One region of the Streptomyces sp. NPDC029152 genome, then DNA from elsewhere that is predicted to be linked to it. Evidence: riboswitches for the same ligand, from Rfam matches in the RefSeq annotation. Region 1 holds a riboswitch; the other holds the start of a gene.
The links. Region 1 has a riboswitch for glycine ahead of gcvT (glycine cleavage system aminomethyltransferase GcvT). Riboswitches for the same ligand answer to the same signal wherever they lie in the genome.

Region 1 (10,690 bases):
GTCTCGATCGGTGCGGTCACAGTGACCCGACCCCTCTCGCCGGCGGTGACCGGCCTACGCCCGCCGTGGATTACGGCTTTGTCGACTTGCTCTCGATCACGGGATCGAACGATCCGTGTCTTTCTCGGGAGTCTTCAGCGTCGTCACGATCACCCGCCAGGTCTGGCTGGGAAAGTATGCGCAACCGTGATGCACTGCTAGGGATTCCGTTATCCGAACAGTGGGTAACAGCCTTCGAACGAAGGACAGTTGGGACACAACAGCGGAATCGACGATCTTCGCGACCATCCGCCGTCATCTACGCGCGAAGAAGTGTGTCCGTCGTGTGAAGGACGCGGAACGCCGTCGACACGGCCGGCGGGGGTCCGTCGCCCCGTCAGTAGCCGCCGCGGGCCGGCGGGTAGCCGTACCCGGCGGCGGGGGCCGCGTGGGCCTCGCGGTCGTAGAAGGGGCGGGCGTTGGCGCGCAGCCACAGGGCGACCGGGTCGTGCGCGTCGGTCATCGCCACCGTCGACACCGGCAGCCCCTCCGGCACCGCGCCGACGGACTGCTGCATCATCGCGCGCACCGCGTCCACGGCCGGCGGCGACGTGTCGTACACGTCCAGGCCGATGGCGAGGTAGGGCGCGCCCAGCGACGGCTGCACCCAGGCGCGGCGCAGTGCGCGGACCGCCGGGGTGCGGTGGGCGTTCTGCGCGAGCAGGGCGTAGAACTGCGGGATCTCGATGGCCGGTTCGGACAGGCGCAAGGGGCCGGCGGGCTGGCGGTCCAGGCCGGAGGCGATGCGGCGCAGGTCGGGCCAGGGGATGCCGACGCCACCGCCGGGGGCGTGCGGGTTGAGCCAGAGACCGTAGTGGTCCGGATAGAGGGCGCGGGCCACTTCCAGGCCGTCGACCACCTCGTACGACCGGTTCCAGCCGCTGGCGGAGAGCTCCTGGGCGGAGGTGACGCAGGGCGCGTAGCCGTAGCCACCGACCTCCATGTTCCCGTACTGGGCGTCCGGGGAGCCGGCCTGGCCGTGCCACAGCAGCATCCAGACCTGGCCGGTGGCGGGGGTGGCGAGCGCGCGCAGCAGGGCCTCGTAGGCGTCGTAGCGCCCGGGCGTCACCTGGCGCAGCATGTGCTCGACCTGCCCGGTCGCGGCGGTACCGCTCGCGCTCACCTTTTACCGACCCTTCGAGAACCGTCTCCTGTCGTGGACCCAGCTTAGGGCTCCCCCCGCGGCGGTGGCTCCGGAGTTCCGGGGGGTGTTGTCCGCCGGCGGGTGCGGGGGCCTCGTGGCCGGTCGCGCCCGCGCGGCGGAGCCGCAGGTGTCACGATCCCCGCCGCTTCGGGGGCGCTCCCCGTCCGGGGTTCACACGTCCCGGTCGTAGAAGGGGCGTACGTGTGACCGCATCCAGTCGCAGACCGGGTCCTGGACCGCTTCCAGGAGGACCAGGTTGACCGGCCACCTGACCGGGACCGCGCCGAGGGCGCGGCCGAGGGCGTCCAGCGGGAGCGCGCGGGCGTCGCCCTCCCAGTGGGACAGCTCCACGCCGACGAACATCACCGGGTCGGCGGTCTCGACGGCGGCCAGGCAGCGGCGGGCGGTGCGGACGACGCCGACGGCGGTGAACTCGGCGCGGGCCGCGGCCAGGAAGTCGACCGGGTCGTCCTGCCAGTCGGGTTCGAACAGGCGGACCCGGCCGCCGGACGCGGCCCCGTCCAGCGGGGTGCGTCCGGCCCGGCACAGCTCGGCCACGGCGGCCGGCGGCAGCGGGACGCCGACCACGCCGTCCGGGTTCACGGCGATGCCGACCTGCGGGGGCAGGCCGCGGGCGAACTCGACGGCGGGGGCGACGGTGTACCCCATGTGGGGGCCGGCGGCCCGGCGGAGCTGCTCCTCGGAGCTGAACACCGGCACGTGGGCCTGGCCGTCGATCTCCATCGTGGGCAGGTCGAGGGGGCCGGTGTCCGGGCCGCCGCCGTTGGGCAGCGGGACCCAGACGAAGCTGCGGCCGAGCACCTCCACGATCCGGCCGCCCGCGCCCGGCACGCCGAGGGAGGCCGACAGGACCTCCTCCAGTTCGTTGCCGGGCCATCCGCCGTGCGGGTGGGGATGCGCCGGCGCCGGGAACTCCGGTGAGAGGTCCGCCGGGAAGTCCGCTGGGAAGTCCATCTGCCTACCGCCTGCCTGGGTACCGCTGCTGTGGCTGAAAAGGCTAACCCGTTCGGCCCCACCGGCCCACGGACCGTCACCTCAGCCCGTGAAGGCGATCCGGTGCAGCGCGTCGGCCGCCGCCCGGTCCAGGACGACCGCCGAGGCGCAGCCGGCCGGCAGGCTGCCCTCGGTCACGGAGGCCAGCAGCCGGGCGGTCGCCGCGCGGTGCCGCAGGAAGGCGTACCGCGAGACGCCCCGGCCGCGCTCGCGCTGCCCGGCCAGGGCGTCGTCGGCGCCGACGTCGAGGAGCAGCAGGTGCAGGGCGCCGCCGCGGCGGCGGGCCTCGCGGGCCAGCCAGCCGCGCACCCAGGTCTGCGTGCCGCAGTCGTGCACGACGACGCCCCGGCCGGAGCGCAGGGCGCGGCGCAGCCCGGCGTAGTGGGCGAGGCGCACGAGGGGCCGGTAGAGGGCGTAGGGGAGGAGGCGCGGCACGCGGCGGTCCCAGCGGTCGCGGGCGTCCTGGGAGTCGATGCGCAGGCCGCGCACGGTGCGCCGCATCAGGGTGGACTTGCCGCTGCCGGGCAGGCCGGTGACCACCACCAGGTCGCGGGGCCCGAAGAGCAGGGCGCGCGGGCCGCGGCCGTCGCGGTCGCGCAGGTCGCGGACGACGGGTGCGGGCAGTCCGGCACGCGCCTCCCCGGCCGGGGCGGGCCGCTTCGGCAGTGCGATGCCCGAGGTCGTTGCGCAAGCCGTGGTCCTGTTCACCGTGATCGTCCTCCCCTGGGGCGGTTCACGAGTTCCCGTCCCCGTCGAGTGTAAAGAGAAGGTAATGCGGCGGTCTCGCGTTTTCGTGCGCTTACTGCCACGAGCCGGTTACAGATCACGGTCTGCCACGAACAGGCCCGGCGTGCAATGATGGCGGCGCCAACTGCATACCGGCCGTTTGAATCCGCGCGGGAGAGTCCCCGGCCGCGCCGGGGCGCCGAAGGAGCAAGTCCCTCCCTTGAATCTCTCAGGCACCGTTACCGCGCGGGCGAGGCACATCTGAAAAGCGGGCCGCCGCTCCACGGCTGCCCCACCCAAGGTGCAAGTCCTGACCGCCGCACTCCGGTGGTCACGGCGAACCTCTCAGGTTCCGATGACAGATGGGGAGGACCGACCTCGCCCGTGCCGTCCTGTCCTGGGAGACGACCGACCGATGAGCAGTACCGAACTCCGCCGTACCGCGCTGGATGCCACGCATCGCGCGCTGGGCGCGACCATGACCGACTTCGCCGGCTGGGACATGCCCCTGCGCTACGGCTCCGAGCGCGACGAGCACGTCGCGGTGCGCACCCGGGCCGGTCTCTTCGACCTCTCCCACATGGGCGAGATCACCGTCACCGGCCCGCGCGCCGCCGACCTGCTGGACTTCGCGCTGGTCGGGAACATCGGCAGCGTGAAGCCGGGCCGTGCCCGCTACACCATGATCTGCCGCGAGGACGGCGGCATCCTGGACGACCTGATCGTCTACCGCCTGGGCGAGACCGAGTACATGGTGGTCGCCAACGCCTCCAACGCCCAGGTGGTGCTGGACGCGCTCACCGAGCGGGCCGCCGGCTTCGACGCCGAGGTCCGCGACGACCGCGACGCCTACGCGCTGCTGGCCGTGCAGGGCCCCGAGTCCCCGGGCATCCTCGCCTCGCTCACCGACGCCGACCTGGACGGCCTGAAGTACTACGCGGGCCTGCCCGGCACGGTCGCCGGCGTCCCGGCGCTCATCGCGCGCACCGGGTACACCGGCGAGGACGGCTTCGAGCTGTTCGTGAAGCCGGAGCACGCCGTCCGGCTGTGGCAGGCGCTGACCGAGGCGGGCGAGGGCGCAGGGCTGGTCCCGTGCGGCCTGTCCTGCCGGGACACGCTCCGCCTGGAGGCGGGCATGCCGCTGTACGGGCACGAGCTGACGACGGAGCTGACGCCCTTCGACGCCGGGCTCGGCCGGGTGGTGAAGTTCGAGAAGGAGGGCGACTTCGTGGGCCGCGCGGCGCTCGAGCAGGCCGCTTCCCGGGCCGAGGCGAACCCGCCCCGCGTCCTGGTCGGCCTGGTCGCCGAGGGCCGCCGCGTCCCGCGCGCCGGGTACGCGGTCGTCGCCGGCGGCGAGGTGGTCGGCGAGGTCACCTCCGGCGCCCCCTCCCCCACGCTGGGCAAGCCGATCGCCATGGCGTACGTCGACGCCGCCCACGCGGCCGCGGGCACCGCCGGGGTCGGCGTGGACATCCGGGGCACCCACGAGCCGTACGAGGTCGTGGCGCTGCCTTTCTACAAGCGCCAGAAGTAGACACCGGGCGCGCGGGGGCCCTTCGTCGCCCCCGCCCGGCCCGCGCCGCCCACCAGTGGTCCCAGCAGTCCCCCCGTCATCAGCACTGTCCCGCGTACAGGAGAATTCAGGCCATGAGCAACCCCCAGCAGCTGCGCTACAGCAAGGAGCACGAGTGGCTGTCGGGCGCCGAGGACGGCGTCTCGACGGTCGGCATCACGGAGCACGCGGCCAACGCGCTCGGTGACGTCGTCTTCGTCCAGCTCCCCGAGGTCGGCGCCACCGTGTCCGCGGGCGAGACCTGCGGCGAACTGGAGTCGACCAAGTCGGTCTCCGACCTGTACTCCCCCGTCTCCGGCGAGGTCACCGAGGTCAACGAGGACGTCGTCAGCGACCCGTCGCTGGTGAACACCGCGCCCTTCGAGGGCGGCTGGCTGTTCAAGGTGCGCGTCAGCGAGGAGCCGGGCGACCTGCTCTCCGCCGACGAGTACACCGAATTCGCCGGCGCCTGAGGAGACACGGACGCATGTCGCTTCTGAACACCCCCCTGCACGAGCTCGACCCCGACGTCGCCGCCGCCGTCGACGCCGAGCTGCACCGCCAGCAGTCCACCCTCGAGATGATCGCCTCCGAGAACTTCGCGCCCGTCGCGGTCATGGAGGCGCAGGGCTCGGTCCTCACCAACAAGTACGCCGAGGGCTACCCCGGCCGCCGCTACTACGGCGGCTGCGAGCACGTCGACGTGGTCGAGCAGATCGCCATCGACCGGGTCAAGGCGCTCTTCGGCGCCGAGCACGCCAACGTGCAGCCGCACTCGGGCGCCCAGGCCAACGCGGCGGCGATGTTCGCCCTGCTCAAGCCCGGCGACACGATCATGGGTCTGAACCTCGCCCACGGCGGGCACCTGACCCACGGCATGAAGATCAACTTCTCCGGCAAGCTCTACGACGTCGTCGCCTACCACGTGGGCGACGACGGCCAGGTCGACATGGCCGAGGTGGAGCGCCTCGCCAAGGAGAACAAGCCGAAGCTGATCGTGGCCGGCTGGTCGGCCTACCCGCGGCAGCTCGACTTCGCCGCGTTCCGCCGGATCGCGGACGAGGTCGGCGCGTACCTGATGGTCGACATGGCGCACTTCGCCGGTCTGGTCGCGGCGGGCCTGCACCCGAACCCGGTTCCGCACGCCCACGTGGTGACCACCACCACCCACAAGACGCTGGGCGGCCCGCGCGGCGGTGTGATCCTCTCCACGGCCGAGCTGGCCAAGAAGATCAACTCCGCCGTCTTCCCCGGTCAGCAGGGCGGCCCGCTGGAGCACGTGGTGGCCGCCAAGGCCGTCGCCTTCAAGGTCGCGGCGAGCGAGGACTTCAAGGAGCGCCAGCGTCGTACGCTGGAAGGCGCCCGGATCCTGGCCGAGCGCCTGGTGAAGGACGACGCGAAGGCGGCGGGCGTCTCCGTCCTGACCGGCGGCACCGACGTCCACCTGGTCCTCGTGGACCTGCGTGACTCGGAGCTGGACGGCCAGCAGGCCGAGGACCGCCTCCACGAGGTCGGCATCACCGTCAACCGCAACGCCGTCCCGAACGACCCGCGCCCGCCGATGGTGACCTCCGGTCTGCGCATCGGCACGCCGGCCCTGGCGACCCGCGGCTTCACGGCCGAGGACTTCGCCGAGGTCGCGGACGTGATCGCCGAGGCGCTGAAGCCGTCCTACGACGCGGAGGCCCTCAAGGCCCGGGTGAAGGCCCTGGCCGACAAGCACCCGCTGTACCCGGGTCTGGACAAGTAACCGGCAGTACCGCACGAGGGGCGCCGGGCCGGCCACAAGCGGGCCCGGCGCCCCACCCCCCTCCTGCACCACCCCCGTATTGAGGAGTTCCCGTGGCCATCTCGGTCTTCGACCTGTTCTCGATCGGCATCGGCCCGTCGAGCTCGCACACGGTCGGCCCGATGCGCGCGGCGCGCATGTTCGCCCGGCGCCTGCGCAACGAGGAACTGCTGGACTCGGTGGCCTCGGTCCGGGCCGAGCTGTACGGCTCGCTCGGCGCCACCGGCCACGGCCACGGCACGCCCAAGGCGGTGCTGCTCGGCCTGGAGGGCGCCTCGCCGCGCACGGTGGACGTGGAGACGGCGGACGACCGCGTCGAGACGATCAGGGCCTCGAGCCGCATCCGCCTCCTCGGCGAGCGCGAGATCCCCTTCTCCTACGACGACGACATGGTCCTGCACCGCCGCAAGGCCCTCCCGTACCACGCCAACGGCATGACGCTGTGGGCGTACGACGCGGCGGGCACGGAGGTGCTCTCGAAGACGTACTACTCGGTCGGCGGCGGCTTCGTCGTGGACGAGGACGCGGTGGGCGCGGACCGCATCAAGCTCGACGACACCGTACTGAAGTACCCCTTCCGCACCGGTGACGAGCTGCTGCGCCTGACCCGGGAGACGGGCCTGTCGATCTCCGCGCTGATGCTGGAGAACGAGCGGGCGTGGCGCTCGGAGGAGGAGATCCGCGAGGGTCTGCTGGAGATCTGGCGCGTGATGCGGGCGTGCGTGGACCGCGGCATGTCACGGGAGGGCATCCTGCCGGGCGGCCTGAAGGTCCGCCGCCGCGCCGCGAACACCGCGCGCAAGCTGCGCTCCGAGGGCGACCCGCAGGCGCTCGCCATGGAGTGGATCACGCTCTACGCGATGGCCGTGAACGAGGAGAACGCGGCCGGCGGCCGGGTCGTCACGGCGCCGACGAACGGGGCGGCGGGCATCATCCCGGCGGTCCTGCACTACTACGTGAACTTCGTCCCCGGCGCCGACGAGGAGGGCGTGGTCCGCTTCCTCCTGGCGGCCGGCGCGATCGGCATGCTCTTCAAGGAGAACGCCTCCATCTCCGGCGCCGAGGTCGGCTGCCAGGGCGAGGTCGGCTCCGCCTGCTCCATGGCGGCGGGCGCGCTCGCCGAGGTGCTGGGCGGCAGCCCCGAGCAGGTCGAGAACGCCGCCGAGATCGGCATGGAGCACAACCTGGGCCTCACCTGCGACCCCGTGGGCGGCCTCGTCCAGATCCCGTGCATCGAGCGCAACGGCATGGCCGCGGTGAAGGCGGTCACGGCGGCCCGGATGGCGATGCGCGGCGACGGCTCGCACAAGGTGTCCCTCGACAAGGTCATCAAGACCATGAAGGAGACGGGCGCCGACATGTCGGTGAAGTACAAGGAGACGGCGCGGGGCGGACTGGCGGTCAACATCATCGAGTGCTGAGGCCGCGGGCCCCGGCCGGCGCCGTGACGCCGTGCGAGGAGCCGGGAGACCTCCCCTCCCGGCCGCCGGCGCCTCCCCTCCCGGCCGCCGGCGCCTCCCCTCCCGGCCGCCGGCGCCTCTTCGTCCGGCCCCGCCAGGGCCGCCCGGCCCGTGGCCGTGACCGGGCGGCGGCGCGGGAAGCGGCGGCGGAAGGTGCGCGGGGCCCGGTGTGGCGGCCCCCGGACGGGGCAGCACGAAGGAGACCGCGCCGGGCACGGCGCGGGGAAGCACGGTACGAGCGGAGGTTCGTGCGTGGACTGGCTGTTCATCGTCAAGCCCGCGGAGACCACCCCGGACGGCGGATCGTCCGCCAAGAGCCACATGCTGGAACTCGCCGAGACCGAGCCCCGCCGGGAGTGGTGCCTGTCCAGGTGGCGGCGGATGGCCGCGGGCGACCGCCTGTGGATCTACTTCGCCAGTCCGGTGCGGGAGGTCGCCGCGGTGGCCGAGATCGAGGACGAGCCGTTCGAGGCGGCCGGGAACCCCCGTCAGCCGTGGCGCGTCCGGGCGACGCTCAGCCCAGCGGCGACACGCCGGCTGAACCGCGACCCCGTCCCGCTGCACATGCTGACCAACCGGCACCCGCAAGGGATCACCCGCGTGAAGGACGCCGACCTGGCGCTCCTGCTGCGGCACGCCGGGCTGTAACGCCGCCCCGGGTCCCTTCGGCCTCCCCGGACCGAGCGGGCCGGGCCCTGCCGGGCCGCCCGCTCCCCCGGGCGCCCCTGCGTCTCACATCGTGGCACGGACTTTCCGTCAGGCAAGACGTCCTGAGATCGTTGCAGCTCACACACATGTTCCACGCGTGAAAGACCGAGCCATGCCCGCATCCACCACCGGTCCAGCCGAGGCACCCGTCAATCCGCGGTCCCGTGTCCTCATCGCCAGCCTCATCGGCACGACGATCGAGTTCTACGACTTCTACATCTACGCGACCGCCGCCGTACTGGTCTTCCCCGCGCTCTTCTTCCCGAACAGCGACCCGACCACGGCACTGCTGTCGTCCTTCGCGGTCTTCGGCGCCGCGATGGTCGCCCGCCCGATCGGGGCCGTCTTCTTCGGGCACCTCGGCGACCGGCTGGGCCGCAAGAAGACGCTGGTGATCTCGCTCCTCACCATGGGCATCGCCACCTTCCTCATCGGCGCGCTGCCCACCTACGCGCAGGCCGGCTGGGCCGCCACCGCGCTGCTCGTGCTGATGCGGCTCGCGCAGGGCTTCGCGCTCGGCGGCGAGTGGAGCGGCGCCGCCCTGGTCGCCACCGAGAACGCGCCCAAGGGCAAGCGCGCCCTGTACGGCACCTTCCCGCAGCTGGGCGCCCCGCTCGGCTTCATCATCGGCAACGGCCTGTTCCTGATCATCGGGGCCCTGCTGCCGTCCGCGGCCGGCGCCGACCCCACACAGCCCTCCGAGGCCTTCACCAGCTGGGGCTGGCGGATCCCGTTCCTGTTCTCCGCCGTGATGGTCGCCATCGGCCTGTGGGTGCGCTCGCGGCTCGTGGAGTCGGCCGTGTTCACCAAGACCCAGGAGACCGGGAAGGTGCGGAAGCTGCCGCTGGCCACCGTGGTCCGGGGCCACTGGAAGCAGCTGATCCTGGGCACCTTCATCATGCTGGCGACGTACGTGCTCTTCTACCTGATGACCACGTTCTCGCTGAGCTACGGACGCACCGCCGAGGACGCCGCCGTGCCCGGCCTCGGGTACAGCTACACCACCTTCGTCCTGATGATGATCTTCGGCGTGCTGTTCTTCGCCGCGTTCACCCTGGTCTCCGGCCCGCTCGCCGACAAGTACGGCCGGCGCACCACCCTGATCTGGATCACCGCCGCGATCGTGGTCTTCGGCCTGGTCTGGGTGCCGCTGATCGACCTGGGCACGCTCGGCGTGGTGCTGTGGCTCGTGCTCGGCTTCACGCTGATGGGCATGACGTTCGGCCCGATGGGCGCGCTGCTGCCCGAGCTCTTCCCGACCAGCGTGCGCTACACCGGTTCGGGCATCTCGTACAACGTCAGTTCGATCCTCGGGGCGGCCGTCGCGCCGTTCATCGCGGTGGCGCTGTGGGAGACCGGTGACGGCTCGCCGTGGCTGGTCGGCGTCTACCTGTCGGCGATGGCGGTGCTGACGCTGATCGCACTGCTGCTCGGCAAGGAGACCAAGGACGTCTCCCTGGACGAGGGCGAGGCCACCGCCGCGGACCACGACGGCACGCGGGCGGCCCCGGTCGCCTCGTCCGCCTCCTGATCCGACCGGCGCGCACCAGCACCGTACGCCGAGCGCCTTCACGCCCGGCGTACGGCCGTCGATCCCGGGCATAACCACAACCTCCGCCCCCGGGGAACTTCAGCCCCACCGGCATCCGAGGGAGTCCTCATGCTGCGCGGCATCGACGTGAGCGCCTACCAGTCCTCCAGCTACGACACGGACGGCCTCTCCTTCGTCTTCATCAAGGCGACGGAGGGCCGTTCGTACGTGAGTCCCAGACTCGCGGCCCAGACGGACCGGGCGCGCGACGCCGGGCTCGTCGTCGGCTTCTACCACTTCCTGTGGCCGGGCAACCTGACCGCCCAGGCCGAGTACTTCCTGTCCAAGGCCCCGGAGAGGAAGGGCGACGTCCTCGCCGTCGACTGGGAGACGACCGGCGAGGGCACCCGTGCGAGCAACGCCGAGAAGGACCGCTTCATCCGGAAGCTGAAGGAGCTGCGGCCCGACAACCGGGTGATCCTGTACTGCAACCGTCATTTCTGGCTCGAGGTCGACACCACCTCGTACGCCGGCGACGGCCTCTGGATCGCCGACTACGTGACGGCGGGCGAACCGCGCATCGAGGCCGAGTGGCGCTTCCACCAGTACACCGACGACCCGGTCGACACGAACGTGGCCGACTTCGCGAGCAGGACCGCGCTGGAGGAGTGGGCGCGGGGCGCCTGAGCGGGCCGTCAGCCCCGGAAGTCCGCGGGGCGTTCCGGGG
Region 2 (10,690 bases), on a different contig from region 1:
GGCAAGAACACCGACATCATGCGCGCCGCGCGGATCGAGGACGGCGCCGTCATCGGCGACGAGTGCCTGGTCGGTGAAGAATCGATCGTCCAGGGCAACGTGCGGGTGTACCCGTTCAAGACGGTCGAGGCCGGTGCCTTCGTCAACACCTCGGTCATCTGGGAGTCGCGGGGGCAGGCCCATCTCTTCGGCGCCCGCGGGGTGTCCGGCATCCTCAACGTGGAGATCACGCCGGAGCTGGCCGTGCGGCTGGCCGGCGCCTATGCGACCACGCTGAAGAAGGGCTCCACCGTCACCACGGCCCGTGACCACTCCCGCGGCGCGCGTGCGCTGAAGCGGGCGGTGATCTCCGCGTTGCAGGCCAGCGCCATCGACGTACGCGACCTGGAGAACGTACCGCTGCCGGTGGCGCGGCAGCAGACCGCTCGCGGCAGTGCCGGCGGGATCATGATCCGCACCACGCCCGGGGTGCCGGACTCCGTGGACATCATGTTCTTCGACGGGCAGGGCGCCGACCTCTCGCAGGGCAGCCAGCGGAAGCTGGACCGGGTGTTCGCGCGGCAGGAGTACCGGCGGGCGTTCCCCGGCGAGATCGGGGACCTGCACTTCCCGTCCAGCGTCTTCGACTCGTACACCGGGTCGCTGCTGCGGAACGTCGACACCACCGGGATCGCCGAGTCCGGACTCAAGGTGGTCGTGGACGCCTCCAACGGCAGCGCCGGGCTGGTCCTGCCGAGCCTGCTCGGCAAGCTCGGCGTCGACTCGCTGACCATCAACCCCGGACTCGACGAGTCCAGGCCGACCGAGTCGGAGGACATGCGGCGGTCGGGGCTGGTGCGCCTCGGGGAGATCGTGGCGTCGTCGCGGGCCGCGTTCGGCGTGCGGTTCGACCCGGTCGGTGAGCGGCTCTCGCTCGTCGACGAGAAGGGCCGCATCATCGAGGACGACCGGGCCCTGCTGGTCATGCTCGACCTCATCGCCGCCGAACGGCGCAGCGGCAGGGTCGCGCTGCCGGTGACGACCACCAGGATCGCCGAGCAGGTGGCGGCGTACCACGGAACCCAGGTCGAGTGGACGACGACCTCGCCGGACGACCTCACGCGGGTCGGTGGTGAGGAAGGCACGATCTTCGGCGGTGACGGCAAGGGCGGCTTCATCGTCCCGGAATTCAGCAGTGTCTACGACGGCACGGCGGCGTTCGTGCGGCTCATCGGTCTGGTGGCGCGGACGCAGCTCACGCTCAGCCAGATCGACGCGCGGATTCCGCGGGCGCACGTCCTCAAGCGCGACCTGGCCACCCCCTGGGCCGTCAAGGGGCTGGTGATGCGGCGGGTCGTCGAGGCGGCCGGAGACCGCTTCGTGGACACCACCGACGGCGTCCGCGTGGTGGAGACCGACGGACGCTGGGTGATGGTGCTGCCGGACCCGGCCGAAGCCGTCACCCACCTGTGGGCCGAGGGCCCCGACGACGCCTCGGCGCAGGCGCTGCTCGACGAGTGGTCCGCGGTGGTGGACAGCGCGGGCCGGTAGAACACTCCGCACGCGTGCGTGCCGGACAAGTGTCCCCAAAGGGGCCTGTCCGGCACGCCGGTGGGGCCATTCGGAGGTAGTGGCCGTGGCGTGCGACGATGTGCGGCATGCCGCAGCAACCCCCCGTTCGGAGCACAGCCACGCGGCCCGCACGCCCGGACGCGTCCATGTCGTTGCTCACCAACGTGATGGACCACAGTCTCGACGACGGATACGCCGAAGCCGCCGCGCGGAAGAAGGCCGAGGGCGCCGGCGGCATGCCCCGCACACTCCGCGCCAAGCTCGCCCTGGCGGCAGGGCTCGTGCTCGCCGCCCTGGTGGTCACGGTCGGAGCGGCGCAGGCACGCGTCGCGGCCCCCGTCGTCGCCAAGGAGCGGGAGGAGCTGATCGACCGCATCGAGGAGGAGACCTCTGCGGCCGACGAGCTCGAGAAGAACGTCGACGAGCTGCGCGACGAGGTGAGCGCGCGGCAGCGCGAGGTGCTGGCGAAGAGCGGCGACGGCGAGCGGACCGACCTGGTGGGCGTCCTGGCCGGCGCGGTCGAAGTGCACGGTCCCGGCGTGAAGCTCGTGGTGGACGACGCCAAGGAGGTCGGCGCAGGCGTCGACGGTCGGCCGCGCGGCACCTCCGGATTCTCCGACACCGGCCGGGTGCGCGACCGGGACATGCAGCGCGTGGTCAACGGGCTGTGGGAGTCGGGGGCCGAGGCCATCTCCATCAACGGACAGCGGCTGACCGCGCTGTCGGCCATCCGTGCCGCGGGGGACGCGATACTGGTCGACAACAGACCGCTCGTGCCGCCGTACACGGTGCTCGCGGTGGGGGACGGCAAGCAGCTCAGCAGCAGGTTCCAGGACAGCGCGGACGGGCTTTACCTGCATGCCCTCCAGGAGAGCTACGGCATCCGGACGGCCCTCTCCACGGAGGACGGGCTCCGGCTTCCGGCCGCACCGAGCGTGATCGTACGTACAGCACAACCGATATCCGAGAAGGGCACATCGTGATCGCCGTACTGGGCCTCGTCGTGGGAGTCGTGGCCGGCCTCTTGGTCCGGCCCGAGGTGCCGGCGGCCGTCGAGCCTTATCTGCCGATCGCCGTCGTGGCGGCGCTCGACGCCGTCTTCGGCGGTCTGCGGGCCATGCTCGACGGCATCTTCGACGACAAGGTCTTCGTGGTGTCGTTCCTGTCGAACGTGGTCGTGGCCGCGCTGATCGTGTTCCTGGGCGACAAGCTGGGTGTGGGTGCCCAGCTGTCCACCGGTGTCGTGGTCGTCCTCGGCATCCGCATCTTCTCCAACGCCGCGGCGATCCGTCGGCACGTGTTCCGGGCGTGAGGCCGATGAGCGATCACGACGAACAGCCCGCGCACAGGCTGCGCAGGGAACTGCCCGAGGAGGTGCCGGCCGCCGGCCCGCCCGCCGGAGGCGCCCCGCAGGAGGACGGGACGCGGCCGCGGCCCGGGCTCACCGGCCGGCAGCGGCTGGTGAAGGGGCTGTGGCCACCACGCGTCACCCGGGCCCAACTGATCGTCGCGCTGCTGTTGTTCGGCCTGGGATTCGGCCTCGCGGTCCAGGTCGCGTCGAACAGCGACAGCGACAGTGCGCTGCGCGGCGCCCGGCAGGAGGATCTCGTACGCATCCTCGATGAACTGGACGACCGGACTCAGCGTCTTGAAGACGAGAAGCAGGGCCTCGAGAAGCAGCGCGACGAGCTGGAGAACAGCTCGGACCAGGCCGAGGAGGCCCGCAAGCAGACGCTGGAGAAGGAGCGGCAACTCGGCATCCTGGCGGGCACGGTGGCCGCGCAGGGGCCCGGCATCACGGTGACCATCGAGGACACGAAGGGAGCGGTCGAGGCGGACATGCTGCTCGACGCGGTCCAGGAACTGCGCGCGGCGGGAGCGGAGGCGATCCAGGTGAACGGGGTCCGGATCGTCGCGGGCACCTACCTCGCCGATGCCGACGAGAGCGTGAGCGTCGACGGGAACAAGATCAACGCGCCCTATCGTTTCCAGGTCATCGGCAAGCCGCAGGACCTGGAACCGGCGCTCAACATCCCTGGAGGCGTGGTGCAGACTCTGGAGAAGGAACAGGCCACCGTTACTGTTGAGCGGTCGAGCAAGATCGTCGTGGACGCCTTGCGAGCGACGAAGCGGCCTGACTACGCTCGGTCGTCCTCGCGGTGAACCGGCGGTGCATGGGGGGTATGCGGCGAGGGCATGAGGTTGCGGGGGGTCGGCGCACCGTTTGGGTGGTGCGTGGTGGAAACTGTCTGGTGGAAACGGACGTTGTGAAGGTGTCCGGGTCGGCCAGTACGTTCAGTCAGGGTTCGTCCTGCCCCACGGGCGGGTCTGTTTCGGTCAAGGGGAATCGCCCGTGAAGTTGTTTGCGAAATTGTTCGGCAAGAGCGCGCGAGAGGGCAGCGACAACGCGACCGCCCGCCATCGCGCACAGCCTGACGCAGAGGGTCCGCGCCCGATGTTCCGGGACCAGGTGGCTGGTCCGGGCGGTGGCATTTCCGGTGGTCAGGGCGCGCCGTCTGTTGACCCTGCGCAGTCCGGCGACATAGGTTTCGGACAACCGTCAACCTCAGGTGCGGGTGGAGGGTTTTCCCCCGGCCCGTACGCGTCGAATGCCCCGGCGGGGCAGCCGCGGCAGGAGGATCCGTCCATGTCGGCCCTGGTCTGCACGAGGTGCGGTAACCGCAACGCGGAGAACAGCCGCTTCTGCTCCAACTGCGGCGCCCCGCTGCGCCCCGGGGCGGTTCCGGAGCGTGCGTCCGAGACGACCTCGACGATCTCCATCTCCGGCCTGGAGGCGTACGACGCCGAAATGACCGGTCAGACGGCGGTGCCGGCGCTCTCTCCCGAGGCGCAGGCTGCCGTGGACGCGCTGCCCCTGGGCTCGGCGCTCCTGGTCGTGCGCCGTGGCCCGAACTCCGGCAGCCGCTTCCTGCTGGACGGCGAGCTGACCACGGCCGGGCGCCATCCGCAGAGCGACATCTTCCTGGACGACGTGACGGTCTCGCGCCGGCACGTGGAGTTCCGCCGCGGTCCGGACGGCTCGTTCACGGTCGCCGACGTCGGCAGCCTGAACGGCACGTACGTCAACCGCGAGCGGATCGACCAGGTCGCGCTGTCGAACGGCGACGAGGTGCAGATCGGCAAGTACCGGCTGGTCTTCTACGCGAGCCAGCGGGGCTACTGACCGAACCCGGACTTGTTCCGGGGGAGACCCAGGGAAGGTCCATGCTTCGAACACCGAGCGGCGGTGCCGTGCCCGGCGCCGCCGCCCCGGACAGCGGGCTGATGAGTATCGGCTCGGTGCTGAACACGCTGCGCGACGAGTTCCCCGACATCACCATCTCCAAGATCCGCTTCCTGGAGTCGGAGGGGCTGGTCGAGCCGCAGCGTACCCCTGCGGGGTACCGCAAGTTCAGTGCGAACGACGTCGAGCGCCTCGGCCATGTCCTGCGCATGCAGAGGGACCACTACCTGCCGCTCAAGGTGATCCGCGAGCATCTGGACGCCATGGAGCGCGGTGAGGCGGTGCGGCTGCCGGCCCTGGGCCGGCAGCGGGACGGGGAAGCCGTGCCGGAGCCCGACGAGGGACCCACGGCGGCCCGGATCGGACGGGACGAGCTGCTCGCCGCCGCCGGTATCGGGGAGCAGGAGCTGGCGGAGTGGGAGTCGTACGGGCTCGTCGCTCCACTGGCCGACGGGGCGTACGACGCCGAGGCGGTCACCGTGGCCTCGCTCGTGGTCCAGCTGGGCCGGTTCGGGATCGAGCCACGGCACCTGCGGCTGATGAAGGCCGCCGCCGACCGGGAGGCCGGGCTGGTGGACCAGGTGGTGGCTCCGCTCAGGCGGCACCGCAACCCGCAGACCAGGGCGCATGCCGAGGCCCGTACCAAGGAGCTGGCCGGGCTGGCGGTGAAGCTGCACGCGGCACTGGTGCAGACGGCTCTCGGGGTGCGGCTGCCCTGAAACGGAGCGTCGCCGGGCACCCGGATCGCCCACCTGTTCCTGGCCCGACTACCCAAACGTCCCGGGCACGGCCTAGGGTTGCTGTGTGAACGAGCTCGATGTCGTAGGTGTCCGGGTCGAGATGCCCTCCAACCAACCGATCGTGCTGCTGCGCGAAGTGGGAGGCGACCGCTACCTCCCCATCTGGATCGGGCCGGGGGAGGCGACGGCGATCGCCTTCGCCCAGCAGGGCATGGCCCCCGCGCGGCCGCTGACCCACGACCTGTTCAAGGACGTGCTGGAGGCCGTCGGCCAGGAGCTCACGGAAGTACGCATCACGGACCTGCGTGAGGGGGTCTTCTACGCCGAGCTGGTCTTCGCCAGCGGCGTCGAGGTGAGCGCCCGGCCGTCCGACGCCATAGCGCTCGCGCTGCGCACCGGGACGCCGATCTACGGCAGCGACACGGTGCTCGACGACGCCGGCATCGCCATCCCGGACGAGCAGGAGGACGAGGTGGAGAAGTTCCGCGAGTTCCTCGACCAGATCTCGCCGGAGGACTTCGGCACCAGCAACCAGTAGTCACGCACACGGGCCGGCGACGGCACGACAGCGTCGTACGGCCCCTTCCGGACACATTCGGCTACCTTTTCCCCGTGACGGGGTACGCGAAACCACTCTTAGGGTGATTATCACCCGGCGTGCCGAGTGTGGCGATCGTTGACGCACCCTTGGTGACTGCCTACCGTCGAGGAGGCAGGTCAAGGACGGAGGTCGGCGTGAGAATGAGCGGCGACGGTACGGCTGGGGGTGGCCCCGGGCGCGGCCTCGGGGTGGGTGGCTCGTACTCTTCCCCGAGCCCTCGGCTCCGCTCGAGCGGGGGGTATCCCCAGCACGGCAGCGCGGCCGATCACGCTCCGCAGCGGCCGGCGGCCGTGCCGAGCAGCGGAGGGGCGACGTCCATGGCGTCCGAGCAGATCGGCTACCGCGGGCCGACGGCCTGCGCCGCCGCAGGCATCACCTACCGGCAGCTCGACTACTGGGCCCGTACGGGCCTCGTCGAGCCCAGCGTGCGGCCCGCCCACGGGTCCGGCACCCAGCGCCTCTACAGCTTCCGCGACGTCGTCGTGCTGAAGATCGTCAAGCGGTTCCTCGACACCGGGGTGTCGCTGCAGAACATCCGCACCGCCGTCCAGCACCTCAGGGAACGGGGCTTTCGTGACCTGGAGCGCATGACGCTGATGAGCGACGGCGCCACGGTCCACGAATGCACCTCGCCCGACGAGGTGCACGCCCTGCTCCAGGGCGGTCAGGGCATCTTCGGGATCGCCGTCGGCGTGGTGTGGCGGGACGTGGAGAGCGCGTTGTCCCAGTTGCACGGGGAGCGGATCGACACGGGGGAGACCCTGGTCGGGCCCAACCCCGCGGACGAACTGGCGCGGCGCCGCAACCGGGCGGTCTGAACACCGCGGCGGGCGGGGCGTTGTCAGTGGCGTAGGGCAGCATCAAAGACGTGAGAACCGCGCCCACGATCCTGCATCTCGACATGGACGCCTTCTTCGCCTCGGTGGAGCAGGCATCCAAGCCGAGCCTGCGCGGGAAGGCCGTCGTCGTCGGCGGGCTCGGGCCGCGGGGAGTGGTCGCCACGGCCTCCTACGAGGCGCGGGTCTTCGGCGTCCGCTCGGCGATGCCCATGGGCCAGGCCCGGCGGCTCGCTCCCCACGCCGCCTATCTCGTCCCGCGCTTCGAGCTGTACCGGTCGATCAGCGGGCAGGTGATGCGGCTGCTGCGGGCCCTGTCGCCGTTGGTCGAGCCGCTGAGCCTGGACGAGGCGTTCGTGGACCTGGAGGCCGGTGGCGCGGCCTGGGACGCGGCGTCGGCGCGACTGGCCGGGGCGAAGCTGCGCGCGGACATCCGGGCCGTCACCGGCCTCACCGGTTCCGTCGGTCTGGCCGCCTCCAAGATGCTCGCCAAGATCGCCTCGGAGGAGGCCAAGCCGGACGGGCTGGTGCTCATCGATCCCGGGACCGAGCGGGCCATGCTCGGCCCGAAGTCCGTCCGGATCCTCCCCGGGGTGGGACCGGCGACGGGTGACCATCTGCGGAGGGCCGGGATCACGACGGTCGAGGAGCTCGCCGAGGCGGGCGAGGACGAGCTGGTGCGGCTGCTCGGCAAGGCCCACGGGCACGCCCTGTACGCGATGGCGCTGGCGCGTGACGACCGTCCCGTGGTGTCCGAGCGGGAGACCAAGTCGGTGTCGGTCGAGGACACGTACGACGTGGACATCCACGACCGCCTGCGGGTCGGTGTGGAGGTGGCACGGCTCGCCGACCGGTGCGTGCGGCGGCTGCGCACGGCCGGGCTGTCCGGCCGGACCATCGTGCTCAAGGTGCGGCGGTACGACTTCTCCACGCTGACGCGCTCGGAGACCCTGCGCGGGCCCACGGACGACCCGGCGGTGGTGCGGGAGGCGGCGGCCCGGCTGCTGGACTCGGTGGACACCACGGGCGGTGTGCGGCTGCTGGGGGTCGGCGTCAGCGGGCTCGCCGACTACACGCAGGAGGACCTGTTCGCGCAGGCGGCGGGGGAGCGGGCCGAGGAGCTCCCGGAGGAGCCGGACGACGGGCCCGCCGAGGAGCACCGGCAGGCGCCGGCCGAGCGCCGATGGCCCTCGGGGCACGACGTACGGCACACGGAGCTCGGGCACGGATGGGTGCAGGGCAGCGGCCTGGGACGGGTCACGGTGCGCTTCGAGACGCCGTACTCCGGGCCCGGCCGGGTACGGACCTTCTCCGTCGACGATCCGCGGCTGGCGCCGGCCGAGCCGCTGCCGCTGGTGGTGTCCGCGCCGCGAGACCCCGGGGAGGGCGGGGTGACGGCCTCCGCCGGAGAGGGAGCCGCACACCCTCCGGCCGCCGAGGCCGCCGAGCAGAGGGGTGCGAGGGCGGCCCCGTGAGCCGTTCACCGGGAGGCGGGGCCTCAGTTCTCCTCGTTGCCCGTGCCCGCCAGCTTGCCGAAGTCGTGGTCCGGGAGCGGGGGAGCGGCGGCCACGTCGAGGCCGTAGTGGTGGTAGAGCTGGAGTTCCTGTTCCGGCGAGAGGTGGCGGCCGACGCCGAAGTCGGGGGCCTCCTTGATCAGGGTCCGGTCGAAGGGCACGCGCAGGGCGCCGTCGACCAGTTCGCTGGGCTCCAGGGGCACGAAGGCGTCCCTGCTGAAGAGGCCGGTGCGGATGGCCGCCCACTCGGGGACGCCGGTGGCGTCGTCGAGGTAGACCTCGTCGACGGTGCCGATCCTGGCTCCGTTGCGGTCGAACGCCTTGCGTCCTATCAGACTGCGCGGATCGATGTCGGTACGCACGGGCCCTCCACTTGGTCGCACTCCGGTCGCAAACCATCCGGCGAATCATCCACCAGTACTACAAAAGGGCACATTGGGGAGAGTGGCCACTCGAAGGTCCGTGCGTTCCCCTCGCTGGTAGGCTGGCAGACGGCTGCTGACCCCGTGCGGGAGAGTCCTCCAGGCATCATCGGAGGCGCCGAAGGAGCAAATCCTCCCCGGAATCTCTCAGGCACACGTACCGCACGGACGAGGTCACTCTGGAAAGCAGGGCGGGTGCCGACGGCTTCCGCCCTCACCGACGGTGAAAGCCGGCAGCCCTCGGGCGGCCCGGTGAAGCTCTCAGGTCGAGATGACAGAGGGGGAGGCCGTCCGGGCACCCGCGCCGTGGTGCCCCTCGAAGGTCGTCAGACCAGGAGGCCTCCGCAATGACCGCCCCTCGCACTCCGCTCTCCGAGCTCGAACAGGCAGCACCCTTCGAGCAGCGCCACATCGGCCCCGACCACGAGGCCCAGGCCAAGATGCTCGCGCAGGTCGGCTACGGCTCGCTCGACGAGTTGACGGCCGCCGCGGTGCCGGATGTGATCAAGAACGCCGACGCGCTGGACCTGCCGGGCGCCCGCTCCGAGGCCGAGGTGCTGGCCGAGCTGCGTTCGCTGGCCGACCGCAACCAGGTCCTCGACTCCATGATCGGCCTTGGCTACTACGGCACCTTCACCCCGCCGGTCATCCTGCGCAACGTCATGGAGAACCCGGCCTGGTACACCGCGTACACGCCGTACCAGCCGGAGATCTCCCAGGGCCGCCTGGAGGCCCTGCTGAACTTCCAGACCATGGTCGCCGACCTGACCGGTCTGCCGACCTCCGGCGCCTCGCTGCTCGACGAGGGCACCGCCGCCGCCGAGGCGATGGCCCTGTCCCGGCGCATGGGCAAGAACAAGAAGGGCCTGTTCCTGGTCGACGCGGACGCGCTGCCGCAGACCATCGCCGTGATCCAGACCCGCGCCGAGCCGACCGGCGTCGAGGTCGTCGTGGCCAACCTGAGCGACGGCATCCCGGCCGAGGTCGCCGAGCGGGAGATCAACGGCGTCCTGATCCAGTACCCGGGCGCCTCCGGTGCCGTCCGCGACATCAAGCCGGTCATCGACCAGGCGCACGAACGCGGCGCGCTCGTCACCGTCGCCGCCGACCTGCTCGCCCTCACGCTGCTCACCTCGCCCGGCGAGCTGGGCGCGGACATCGCCGTGGGCACCACCCAGCGCTTCGGTGTGCCGATGGGCTTCGGCGGGCCGCACGCCGGCTACATGGCCGTGCACGAGAAGTTCGCGCGCAGCCTGCCCGGCCGCCTCGTGGGCGTCTCCGTGGACGCCGACGGCAACAAGGCCTACCGCCTCGCCCTGCAGACCCGCGAGCAGCACATCCGCCGGGAGAAGGCGACCAGCAACATCTGCACCGCCCAGGTGCTGCTCGCCGTCATGGCCGGCATGTACGCCGTGTACCACGGGCCGGACGGGCTGCGGGCCATCGCGCGCCGCACCCACCGGTACGCCTCGGTCACCGCCGCGGGCCTCGCGGCCGGCGGCGTCGAGATCGTGCACGCCGCCTACTTCGACACGGTCACCGCGCGGGTGCCGGGCCGGGCCGGCGAGATCGTGCACGCCGCCCGCGAGAACGGCATCAACCTGCGCCTCGTCGACGCCGACCACGTGTCGTTCGCCTGCGACGAGACCACCACGCGCGCCCAGGTCGGCGGCGTGTGGAACGCGTTCGGCGTCGAGGGCGACATCGAGGCGCTGGACGCGAGCGCCGAGGACACGCTGCCCGAGGCGCTGCTGCGCACCGACGACTTCCTGGCCCATCCGG

Region 2: another riboswitch for glycine. It lies ahead of gcvP (aminomethyl-transferring glycine dehydrogenase); the one in region 1 lies ahead of gcvT (glycine cleavage system aminomethyltransferase GcvT).

What each region holds. Positions count from the first base shown of each region.
Region 1 covers NZ_JBVHWR010000021.1:30,455-41,144, reverse strand. Annotated here, with positions in the region: gene ACZ4V6_RS31155 (ABC transporter permease) at 1-20, opposite strand, end outside; gene ACZ4V6_RS31150 (enhanced serine sensitivity protein SseB C-terminal domain-containing protein) at 377-1,162, opposite strand; gene ACZ4V6_RS31145 (enhanced serine sensitivity protein SseB) at 1,355-2,158, opposite strand; gene ACZ4V6_RS31140 (AAA family ATPase) at 2,240-2,905, opposite strand; glycine riboswitch at 3,085-3,178, shown strand; glycine riboswitch at 3,179-3,295, shown strand; gene gcvT (glycine cleavage system aminomethyltransferase GcvT) at 3,339-4,457, shown strand; gene gcvH (glycine cleavage system protein GcvH) at 4,571-4,948, shown strand; gene glyA (serine hydroxymethyltransferase) at 4,963-6,225, shown strand; gene ACZ4V6_RS31120 (L-serine ammonia-lyase) at 6,318-7,685, shown strand; gene ACZ4V6_RS31115 (hypothetical protein) at 7,977-8,372, shown strand; gene ACZ4V6_RS31110 (MFS transporter) at 8,545-9,963, shown strand; gene ACZ4V6_RS31105 (glycoside hydrolase family 25 protein) at 10,093-10,650, shown strand; partial or broken gene ACZ4V6_RS31100 (NADPH-dependent F420 reductase) at 10,659-10,690, opposite strand, start outside.
Region 2 covers NZ_JBVHWR010000004.1:577,545-588,234, reverse strand. Annotated here, with positions in the region: gene ACZ4V6_RS12190 (sugar phosphate nucleotidyltransferase) at 1-1,530, shown strand, start outside; gene ACZ4V6_RS12185 (DUF881 domain-containing protein) at 1,698-2,534, shown strand; gene ACZ4V6_RS12180 (small basic family protein) at 2,531-2,863, shown strand; gene ACZ4V6_RS12175 (DUF881 domain-containing protein) at 2,869-3,714, shown strand; gene ACZ4V6_RS12170 (FHA domain-containing protein) at 3,776-4,735, shown strand; gene ftsR (transcriptional regulator FtsR) at 4,777-5,514, shown strand; gene ACZ4V6_RS12160 (bifunctional nuclease family protein) at 5,600-6,073, shown strand; gene ACZ4V6_RS12155 (MerR family transcriptional regulator) at 6,271-6,954, shown strand; partial or broken gene ACZ4V6_RS12150 (DNA polymerase IV) at 7,005-8,555, shown strand; gene ACZ4V6_RS12145 (PRC-barrel domain-containing protein) at 8,471-8,848, opposite strand; glycine riboswitch at 8,986-9,081, shown strand; gene gcvP (aminomethyl-transferring glycine dehydrogenase) at 9,256-10,690, shown strand, end outside.